2 regions of the Roseiflexus sp. genome follow, and region 1 is predicted to be linked to the other one. Evidence: riboswitches for the same ligand, from Rfam matches in the RefSeq annotation. Region 1 holds a riboswitch; the other holds the start of a gene.
The links. A riboswitch is a leader RNA that binds a small molecule or an ion and turns the genes downstream of it on or off. The one in region 1 is predicted to bind S-adenosylmethionine.

Region 1 (5,359 bases):
AGGTTCAGGGACGTTGTGACAATCAGCCGCACATCGACGCAGGTCACACGATGCCCACCCAGGCGCATCACCTCACCGGTCTCAATGACGCGCAGCAGCGCTGTCTGCATGTCGAGCGGCAGCGCCTCGACCTCTTCCAGATGCAGCGTGCCGCCATGGGCCAGTTCGAACTTCCCCGGGCGCCCCTGAAGACCATTGCCATGAAATGCACCGATGTCGTACCCCAGGAACTCACCCACGATCAGGTCGCGTGGCAGGACCCGGCAATTGACGGTCACAAAGGGACCTTCAGCGCGGACGCTCTCATTGTGAATCACCCGCGCCAGCACTCCTTTGCCCGTGCCGCTCTCACCGACGATCAGAACCGGCGCGCTGCTACGGACTGCCGCCTGCGCTTGCCGGCGCACCTGATTGATCGCATGCGACGAGCCGATAATGCTGGCGAGGGTGAAATTGGAGCGCGCTCCGACCATGCGCTGCACCATCCGATGCACCTGCTCAAGGCGTCGCAGCGCCAGGATAAACCCCTCGACATTATTCATGCGGTCGAGCTGCCATTGGATCGGGATCAGACTGATCAGACACCCGACCTGCAACCCCTGAACCTGAAAACTGACCTCAGCATCGGTCAGCGTCGCACACTGATGCATTGCCTCTCTCACCACCGGCGGCAACTCCACCGAGGCGTCCAGTGCACGACCGACCGCCGTCTCACGCTTGACCTCCAGGATCTGCGCTGCACACGAGTTCATATGCACGACCAACCCTGCCTGATCGCACACGATCAACCCATCTGCCATCGCTTCCACAATAGCGCTCAACTGCGTGCGCTGCGTGTTCAACTCATTGAAGAGTTTTTCGGCATGCAGTTGATGTTCGATGGCCCGGGCTGCGGCATGGACAATCGCCAGCGTTGAGGGATTGCTGGCAGAGGTCAGACTCGCCATCCCCAGGATGCCGATAGGTCGCCCTTCCCAGTGGTAGATAGGCGCTGCCGAGGCGCTCAAGCCGTGGAAACGCCGAAAGAAATGCTCAGCGCCGACAACGTGGATAGGACACCGTTCATACAACGCAAGCCCAAACGCATTTGTGCCGGCGTATCCCTCGTTCCAGTAAGCGCCGGGACGCAACCCCAACGCCTCTGCCTGGCGCTGCGCGGCGACATCGCCCAGGACATCCAGCACACAGGCTGATGCATCGAGCAACACAACGACATAGCCAGCGCCTTCAACGAACTGGTAGATGTCTTCCATGAAGGGGCGCGCCAGCGCAATGAGATCTGCGAGTTTGGAACGACGATCTGCAAGTTCCGTCCCGGATATGCAGGGAAGGTCCCGGACAGCGTCCGGGTTGCAGCGCAGGATGCACCGCTGCCAGGACATCGCTACAATCGGGTCGAGTGCGGAGTTGAGCTCGCCTGTGGCGACAAACTGCTGCCAGATTGCAGAGAGCAGGTCACTATCGACAGGACCGGAGGTTAGCTGCATGGCTCACATCGCTCATAGGTGATCGACTTTGATCATGATCAACGGATGGACGCTGCGATGAAACGATACTGCTCATCTTACAGGAGTTACGCAGTCGCCTTACCGACGAGCCGCGTGACGGCTCTTTTTGCCTTCGGCAGAGCGGTACTTGCCTTCTTTTGCGGTGCGTTGCGGCGGCAAAGCCGCCGCACCACACCGCCTTAACTGGGAGCGCCACGCTGCCACAGGCTCTGGCGAAGCCAGAAAATGCACCACCGTGTAAGTCCTGTCACTGACAGGAGAGATGTGCGCGCTCCCGGGAGAAGCCTAAACAGGTGCGGAGCGAAAAACAAAGGTGACGGTCATATCACAACCGTCACCCTTATGAGACGAAGATTTACCAGCGCCCGCGGCCACTGCTGCTACGACGCTGCTCCTGGAAGCAATCCGAACAGTAGACCGGCTTATCGCCGCGCGGAACGAACGGCACCTGCGCCTCACGGCCACAGGCAGCGCAGGTTGTGGTATGCATCTGGCGTTCGCCGCCATAACCGCCACGCCCGTTGCCATAACTGTCGTGTCGGTCATACTCATTGCGTTCGCTGTAGCCGCGTCCGCCATAGCTGCGCCCGCCGCCCGACGCTTTGCGCTGCTGCCGACACGATGGACAGCGCGTTGGTTCGTTGGCGAATCCCTTCTGGGCGTAAAACTCCTGCTCACCGGAAGTGAACACAAAATCCACGCCACAATCCCGACAGGTGAGTGTCTTGTCTGTAAAGCTCATCGCTTGCCTGCTCCTTGTGTGATGATAACCGTATGATACCGAGTCCTTGGGGTTTGGGGGGAATGAGCCTGGAGACACCGCGCCTGCAGGAGTCAGGAGGTGCAGAAGCAGCCCGCAAAAACCAAACCTTGAAAAGACATGACCAAGTATAGCATACGTCGAGGATTTGCGCCAGACGTATCCCACTTGACAATCCCGCCAGAGTCGTATACTATCTCGATAACAAGTCAATAAGCGCAACTCTTATCCAGAGAGGCGGAGGGACCGGCCCGATGAAGCCTCGGCAACCACCGGTCAGGGATAAGAAGTGCAGGCGCCAACAGGCATCAATTATGATGCCGCTCTCCTGGCGAGTGATCTGACACTTCTTTTTTCGGCTGGAAGGTGCCAATTCCGGCAGAGTGTATCTGGAAGATGAGAGGCGTGCGCTGCGGGAGTTGATGCCCACACGACGGTATCCCCCAAAGCTCACAGAGAAGCCCTCATCGTACAGATGAGGGCAAATTTGTCGCCCTCACGCTGCACGAGAGATTGTTCGCGCGAACGGCAGTCATAGCACTGTAGATACAGTGCGCTGCCCTGGCTTTGCTGTTGCCAGGAAATGCTATCGCACACTCAATGTAACGAAGGAGACGGGATACCCATGAGCAACGACATCCGCTTCACCGGCTTCGAGACGCTGGCGCTTCACGCAGGCCAGCAACCCGACCCTGCCACCGGCGCGCGCGCCGTGCCAATCTATCAGACGACCTCGTATCAGTTCAAGGACACCGATCACGCCGCACGATTGTTCGGGTTGCAGGAATTCGGGAATATCTATACCCGCATTATGAACCCGACGACTGACGTGCTCGAGCAGCGCATCGCGGCGCTCGAAGGCGGCGTTGGCGCGCTGGCGCTTGCATCAGGGCAGGCGGCGGAGACGCTGGGTATTTTGAATGTGGCAGGCGCCGGCGACAACATCGTGTCGTCGAGCGATCTGTATGGCGGCACCTATAATCTCTTTCGCCATACGCTGACTAAACTCGGCATCACAACGCGCTTCGTCGATGCACGCGATCACGAGGGCTTCCGCAAGGCAATCGACGACCGCACGAAACTGGTCTTTCTCGAACTGGTCGGCAACCCGCGCCTGGATATCGTCGATCTTCAAACCATTGCCGCTATTGCGCACGAACGCGGTGTGGCGGTGATGGTCGACTCGACGACAGCGACTCCCTACCTGTGCCGTCCATTCGAGTGGGGCGCCGACATCATCATCCATTCCGGCACGAAGTACCTTGGCGGGCACGGTACCAGCATCGCCGGGCTGCTGGTCGATAGCGGCCGATTCGACTGGACGAACGGGCGCTACCCGGAGTTCACCACGCCTGATCCGTCCTACCACGGGCTGGTCTACACCCAGGCGTTCGGCAACCTGGCGTACATTCTGAAGGTGCGTGTGCAACTCCTGCGCGACATCGGCGCATGCCTCAGCCCATTCAACTCCTTCCTACTGCTCCAGGGCATCGAGACGTTGGGTCTGCGAATGGAGCGCCATAGCCAGAATGCACTGGCAGTGGCACAGTTCCTCAAGGAGCACAGCAAGGTGGATTGGGTGCTGTATCCCGGTTTGCCCGATCACCCCAGTTATGCGCTGGCGCAGAAGTATATGCCGAAAGGACAGAGCGGCATTCTCGGTTTCGGAATCAAAGGCGGGCGCGCAGCCGGGGCGAAGTTCATCAATAGCCTGCGTCTCTTCTCGCACCTGGCAAACATTGGCGATGCCAAAAGCCTCGCCATCCATCCCGCCAGCACAACCCACAGCCAGTTGACGCCGGATGAACAGCGACTCACCGGCGTCACCGACGATTTTGTGCGCCTGTCGGTAGGGATTGAAACGATCGACGACATCATCGCCGATCTGGATCAGGCGCTGGCGCAGGTATAAGAGAAGCAGCAGCGCCGTTGCAATGCAACGGCGCCACCAGAGGGATGGAAGCGTCGAATATCGAACGTGGAAATGTGTGTATCGAACCAGGAAGGCATCCTATGATTGCATGTGCGACAGAGCGTGCACCGCTTGGCGTTGGTCTCGTTCAGACGCGCTACGCCACCTGGCTTGAGCCGCTGCCGCTCGAGAGCGGCGCGCACCTCGCGCCGCTGACGCTGGCATTCGAGACCTATGGCGAACTCAGCCCGGCGCGCGATAATGCTATTCTCATCCTGCACGCGCTCTCCGGCGATGCGCATGTTGCCGGGCGTCACAGTTCGACTGACCCCAAACCGGGATGGTGGGATGCAATGGTTGGTCCCGGGCGTCCCTTCGATACTGACCGCTATTTCATCATCTGCTCGAATGTCATCGGCGGATGCAAGGGAAGCACCGGACCTTCCAGCATCGACCCGACGACCGGCAAACCGTATGGCTTGCGCTTCCCGGTCATTACTATCGGCGATATGGTGCGTGCCCAGACACGCCTGATTGACCACCTGGGGATCGATCAATTGCTCGCGGTTGTCGGCGGTTCGATGGGCGGCTTCCAGGCGCTCGAATGGGCGACAGCATATCCAGAACGGGTGCACGGCGCCATTCTGCTGGCAACAGCCGCGCGCTCATCGGCACAAACGGTCGCGTGGAACGCCATCGGGCGGCGCGCCATTATGACCGATCCACGCTGGCGCAACGGCGACTACTACGGTCACGAGCCGCCGGTCGATGGTCTGGCGACGGCACGGATGATCGGACACATCACCTATCTGAGCGAACCTTCCCTGGAGCGCAAGTTCGGACGCGCCTTTCAGCGCGGCGGACCGTCGTACACTATGGCACAGGAATTTGTCATCGAAAGTTATCTCGAACATCAGGGCGCCAGTTTCAATGCACGCTTCGACGCCAATTCGTATCTCTACATCACTAAAGCCATGGACTACTGGGATCTGCCGGCGCGCTATGGTTCGCTGGAGGCGGCATTCGCCCGTACCTGGTCACGCTTCCTGGTGTTGTCGTACAGCAGCGACTGGCTCTACCCAACGGCGGAGTCACGCGCCATCGCCGACGCGCTCCGCCGCGTCCAGAAACCGGTTGAACATGTCGAAATCGACTCACTCGCCGGTCACGACGCATTTC
Region 2 (5,359 bases), on a different contig from region 1:
AATCCCTGGGCAAACCAGTGGACAAAAGCATTGTGCGTGTTTTCGGCGGTTGTAAAGGTCAGATGTTCGTCTGGGGCGAGCCGCGGCCCCATCAATGGCGTCCAGGTATCCTGATGCATGGCAGTTCCTCGAAGATGTTGCAACGTGTCGAGCAACCTGCTCGTCTGCACAAAATCTTACGCAAGAATAGCCGCACCAGGCGTACCTGTCAAATTGAGAGGGTTTCGGCAACGTCCTCCTCGGCGCGTTCACGGGCAGAGCCAATCGAGAAGTATTTCGCCTCCGGGTGATGAATGACGATAGCTGCCGTGCTCTGCTCCGGAACCAACTGCCAGGCGTCGGTCAGCGAGACGCCGATCTGTTCGGCGGGCAGAACACTGAACAACTTCTCGTGCTCTTCGAGGTCCGGGCAGGCGGGGTACCCCCACGAGTAGCGTTTGCCCTGCGTTCCTTTCAGCCCCAACTGCTGACGGATGAGGCGGTTCGTGTACTCGGCGAGCGCCTCTGCCAGCGACACGCCCAACCCGTGGATGAAATAGGCGCGCGAGTAGTCGCCGGCGTGTTGCAGCGCCTCGGTCAGGTCATCGACCTTTCGCCCCATCGTGACGATTTGCAGCGCCACGACGTCATACTCACCGCTCTCGCGCGAGCGGAAGTAGTCGGCAAGGCAGAGGCGCTCACGCTCCGGTTGACGCGGGAACACGAAGTGCGTCAATTCGCGCGGCTGTGCGCCGTTCAGCGTCGAAGGCGGGTCGTAGACGATGACCTCGTGCCCGTCGCTCTGACAGGGGTAGTAGCCGTATACCACCTGTGGTTCGAGCCATCCATCGCGTTCCGCCTCACGCACCAGGTCGCGCACTTTTGCATCAAACTCCGCCTTCAGGCGCTCCCACTCCTCGCCTCTGGCGTTCTTTGCCCCCCATTGCAGGCGATACAGCGCGTTGCGGTCCAGGCACTCGACCACATCCACCAGTCGGATGCGGCGAAGGACCTTTGCCCCCCAGAACGGCGGGGTTGGAATCGGCACATCGGTGCGCACCGCCGAACGCACCTTCGACGTATCGCTCAGCGTCGCGCGTCCGAGTTCCGCCAGCGCCACGCGACCACGCTGTTTCTTGCCGAGCGACTCGGCGGCTTCCGCTTTCACGCGCTCAACGAACGCCTCGCGGGCTGCCGGGTCCGCCAGAGCATCGACTGTCTCCAGCCCTTCAAATGCGTCCTTGCAGTAGAAGACGCCTGGTTCGTAGGGGGTGTTCTCATCGACGAACAGGATGCGCTGGCCGTACTGCTTGTTGATCGCCGCACCACCGACCAGCACCGGGAACTTGAGACCGCGCCGGTAGAGTTCCTGCACACAGAGCGGCATCTGCTTCGAGGTGCTCACCAGCAGCGCCGACAATCCGATCGCGTCGGCATTGACCTCGACCGCCTTCTCGATGATGGTGTTGATCGGCACCTGTTTGCCGAGGTCGTAGACGGTGTACCCATTGTTGGCAAGAATGGTGTGCACCAGGTTCTTCCCGATGTCGTGGACATCGCCGTACACCGTCGCCAGCACGATTCGGCCTTTGGTGACGCCTTCCAGTTTTTCCAGGTACTGTTCCAGGTGCGCAACGGCGCGTTTCATCACCTCCGCGCTCTGCAACACGAAGGGCAGGATCAGTTGCCCGGCGCCGAACAGATCGCCGACCTCTTTCATTGCCGGCAGCAGGACGGTATTCAGCACATCAACCGCGACGGCGTTGCGGAAGGGCGATGCGAAGAGCGACTCACGCGAGCGTTGGGCAGGATCAACAACGCCATTGCTGCCGCCGGCGTGCGTCTCCGCTTCACAAATCCGCTCGGCGATCACCTGGTCGATGTCCGCCTCGATGCCTTCCTTCTTGCGATGGACGATCTTCCAGTGGATGCGTTGCGCAGCGGTCATCCCCGCGGTCGGGTCGGCGCGTTCGGCTTTTGCATCCGCCGTGTGCTCCTCGAAGAACTGAATGAAGCGCGCCAGCGCCTGATCGTCGCGGTCGAAGATCAGGTCCTCACAGACTTTGATCTGCTCCGGCGGGATCTCGGCATACGGTGTGACGTGCGCCGGATTGATAATCGCCGTATCGAGACCGGCATCGACGGCGTGCTTGAGAAACACCGAATTGAGCGTGGCGCGGGCATGCGGCGCGACGCCAAAACTCAGGTTGCTGACGCCGAGAGTCGTGAAGCATCCAGGGATGTGTTGCTTCACCAGGCGAATGCCTTCAATGGTTTCGATGGCGGCGCGGCGCAGTTCTGATTGACCGGTGGTGATCGGGAAGGTCAGCACATCGAAGATCAGCGCTTCAGCCGGCACGCCATACTCGTCCTGCGCAATCTGTGCAATGCGTTTTGCGATCGCCAGTTTGCGTTCAGCGGTGTGCGCCATCCCTTCCTCATCGATCGTCATAGCGATGGTTGCCGCGCCATAGCGCGCCACCAGCGGCAGCGTGCGGTCGATCTTATCGCCGCGCCCGCCTTCGAGCGACACCGAGTTGACCACCGCGCGACCGGGGTAGATCGCCAGCGCCGCTTCGAGCACATCGGCTTCGGTCGTGTCGATCACCAGCGGCAATTCGACGTTCATCGTCAGCTTTTTGACCAGTTTGACCATCATCTCGCGCTCATCAGAGCGTTCGGTCATTGCCACGCACACATCGAGCAGATGCGCGCCCGAGTCGACCTGTTCGCGCGCCACTTCGAGCACGCCGTCGTAATCCTCGTTCAGCAGCAGGCGTTTGACCTTGCGTGAACCGAGCGTATTGACCCGTTCGCCGATGATGGTCAGCGTGCCTTCCTGCTGCAGTGCAGCCGCGCGCACTCCTGATGAAGCGCTCGGAATGTACTCGATGTCGCGGACTTTCGGCGGAACGACGCCAACCACCTCGCGCAACCGGCGAATATGCGCCGGGCGCGTGCCACAGCACCCGCCGACGACCGCCACGCCATAATCGTGGACGTACTCACCCAGGATGCGCGCGAATGGTTCTGGTTCCATCGGGTAGACCGTCTCGCCGTTGACCTCGATTGGCAGACCGGCGTTGGGGATACACGAGATCGGCTTACGCGAGTGCCGCGTCAGATACCGGATCGCCTCGCGCATATGCTCAGGACCGGTAGAACAATTCAGGCCGATCACATCGACCGGCATCGCTTCGAGGGTGGCAATGATTGCGGGAACCTCCGTGCCGAGGAGCATCTTGCCGGAGAGATCGAGGAACACCTGCGCCTGCACCGCGACATCCGGGCGATTGAGTGCGGCTTTGGCGCGGCGAATGCCGTCGAGCGCCGCTTTCACTTCGAGAATATCGACGCTCGTTTCGACCAGCAGCACATCGACGCCGCCTTCGATCAGCGCCGTTGCCTGCTCGTAGAAAATATCAGACAACTGATCGAACGTAATATCAGAAAGCGCCGGGTCGTCAGACGAAGGAAGTTTGCCGGTAGGACCCATCGAACCGGCCACGTAGCGCGGCCTGCCGTCGCGCGCCTCGAATGCGTCGGCGACGCGCCGCGCCAGGCGCGCAGCCGCGACATTAATGGCGTGCGTCTGCCCGGCAAGTCCCCATTCTTCCAGGCGCGGGCGTGTCGACTGGAAGGTGCAGGTTTCGAGCACATCCGCGCCCGATTCCAGAAAGGAGGCATGAATCTGCTCGATCACGTCGGGGCGGGTGATGACCAGATAATCGCGCGCGCCGAAGGTGCGCTCGCCGCCATAATCGGCAGGCGTCAGATCGAATGTATCGATGCTGGTGCCCATGGCGCCGTCGTAGATCAGAACACGCTCGCGCAGGGCTTCGAGGTATGTGGGTCTCTTCGTCAAGGAAACACCTCGCAATTTGGCTTGATGACAGGTCCTGTCTCGATCAGGAATCGCATCCGGCTGGATGTGGCAGGGGTTGCTAATGAAAAACCTCACGCACCTGCGCGAGGTTCCCGGAAGCCTCATCACCACTCATCTTCCAGCCTGCGCTGCCGAAGTTGCCACCCTATAGCCGGGGATCGTGCGATCGTTTGACCTGCTCGATCCGGCGGTTACGGGTTGGCGGAGCTTCATCGGGCCGGTCCCTCCACTCCTCTGGATGAGCATCTTTATGTGGTAGTATAGCATAGCGAAGAAAAGTGCGTCAATGTCAATTGATTCATAAGTCCACTGCACACCGGCTTCACCACCAGGGACCCGAAGCGCACGAAGGGGAAGAACCATGAAGCGCATGTCCTTCGTGTCCCCTGGTGACCTTCGTGGTTTCGTGGTTACCGCTTTGTGCAGTGAAGTCATTCGTCCATCGCTTGACATCCCCCGTCTGGAGTGCTACCATATATCTCGCAGAAGGGCGGTTAGCTCAGTTGGTTAGAGCGCCACGTTGACATCGTGGAGGTCACTGGTTCAAGTCCAGTATCGCCCACCAGTGTCACATGAGAATTGAGAATTGAGCATTTCGTCTCAGTTCCAATTCTCTTTTTGTTTGCGGGTTAGAGATTAGGGATCAGGGATTGGAGCAATGAGATCAATGAACTTAACCCTCACCCCCTGACATCCCCTCCTTCACAGCCATGATGCGAGTGTTGCGCGTCTTGTTGTCCAGTCTTCTGCTGACCTGCCCGGCATGCCAGCGCGGGCGCATGTTTCGTTCGCGGTTCACGATGAATGTACGCTGCCCGGTGTGCGGCATTGTGTTCGAGCGTGGCGCCGGTGAGTTCAGCGGCGGGATGGCGATCAATACGGTGGCTACCTCGTCGGTTGCGGTCAGCGGTGCAGCGCTGGCGTTTTTTACCGATATGCCGGTCTGGCCTTTGATTGTCGCGCTGACGCTTGTCTCGGTGGCGTTCGCTATCTGGTTCTACCGGTATGCGCGCGCGTTGTGGGCAGGCATTCTGTATCTGACCGGCTCGATACGGGAAGATTAATCAATGGCTCTTTACGAACATCTGCGCGATGTGATCGTGCGTCTGGCGGTGGAGCGTCCGGCAAAGGGGCGCTCTACTGCCGATTGGGCTGATACGCTTGCGGCATCGGGAGCAAAACTCAAGGAACGCATGGTCGCCAGCGCCGATACGCCTGCCAATTGCCGGCAACTCAGGCATATCATCGGATTGGAGCGCTGGGGGCAGCGCCGAATGCGCGTTGCGCTCGGCGAGCCGTTCATCAACGATGAGATGGACGGGTATCAGCCACCGGTGGACTTAAGCCTCGCCGAACTGATCGATGTCTTCCTCAACACGCGTGACGAAACAGTGCAACTGGCGCGGCGCTGCGCCGCCGATCCCCGCGCTGAATCCACCCTGGTGAGGCATAATCAACTCGGTCCGCTCAGCATTCGTGGTTGGTTGCAGTATC

Region 2: linked by a shared signal. The riboswitch ahead of AC3EA7_RS00420 (methionine synthase) and the one ahead of AC3EA7_RS17165 (O-acetylhomoserine aminocarboxypropyltransferase/cysteine synthase family protein) in region 1 are both predicted to bind S-adenosylmethionine.

The regions. Positions count from the first base shown of each region.
Region 1 is NZ_JBYNRX010000090.1:16,056-21,414, reverse strand. Features, by position in the region: gene dhaR (dihydroxyacetone kinase operon transcriptional regulator DhaR) at 1-1,487, opposite strand, end outside; gene AC3EA7_RS17170 (zinc-ribbon domain containing protein) at 1,864-2,250, opposite strand; SAM riboswitch class I at 2,491-2,671, shown strand; gene AC3EA7_RS17165 (O-acetylhomoserine aminocarboxypropyltransferase/cysteine synthase family protein) at 2,894-4,180, shown strand; gene metX (homoserine O-acetyltransferase MetX) at 4,282-5,359, shown strand, end outside.
Region 2 is NZ_JBYNRX010000003.1:67,893-73,251, reverse strand. Features, by position in the region: gene AC3EA7_RS00425 (class II aldolase/adducin family protein) at 1-119, opposite strand, end outside; gene AC3EA7_RS00420 (methionine synthase) at 209-3,844, opposite strand; SAM riboswitch class I at 3,974-4,110, opposite strand; tRNA gene AC3EA7_RS00415 (tRNA-Val) at 4,354-4,430, shown strand; gene AC3EA7_RS00410 (DUF983 domain-containing protein) at 4,600-4,929, shown strand; gene AC3EA7_RS00405 (hypothetical protein) at 4,933-5,359, shown strand, end outside; gene AC3EA7_RS00400 (TM0106 family RecB-like putative nuclease) at 5,333-5,359, opposite strand, start outside.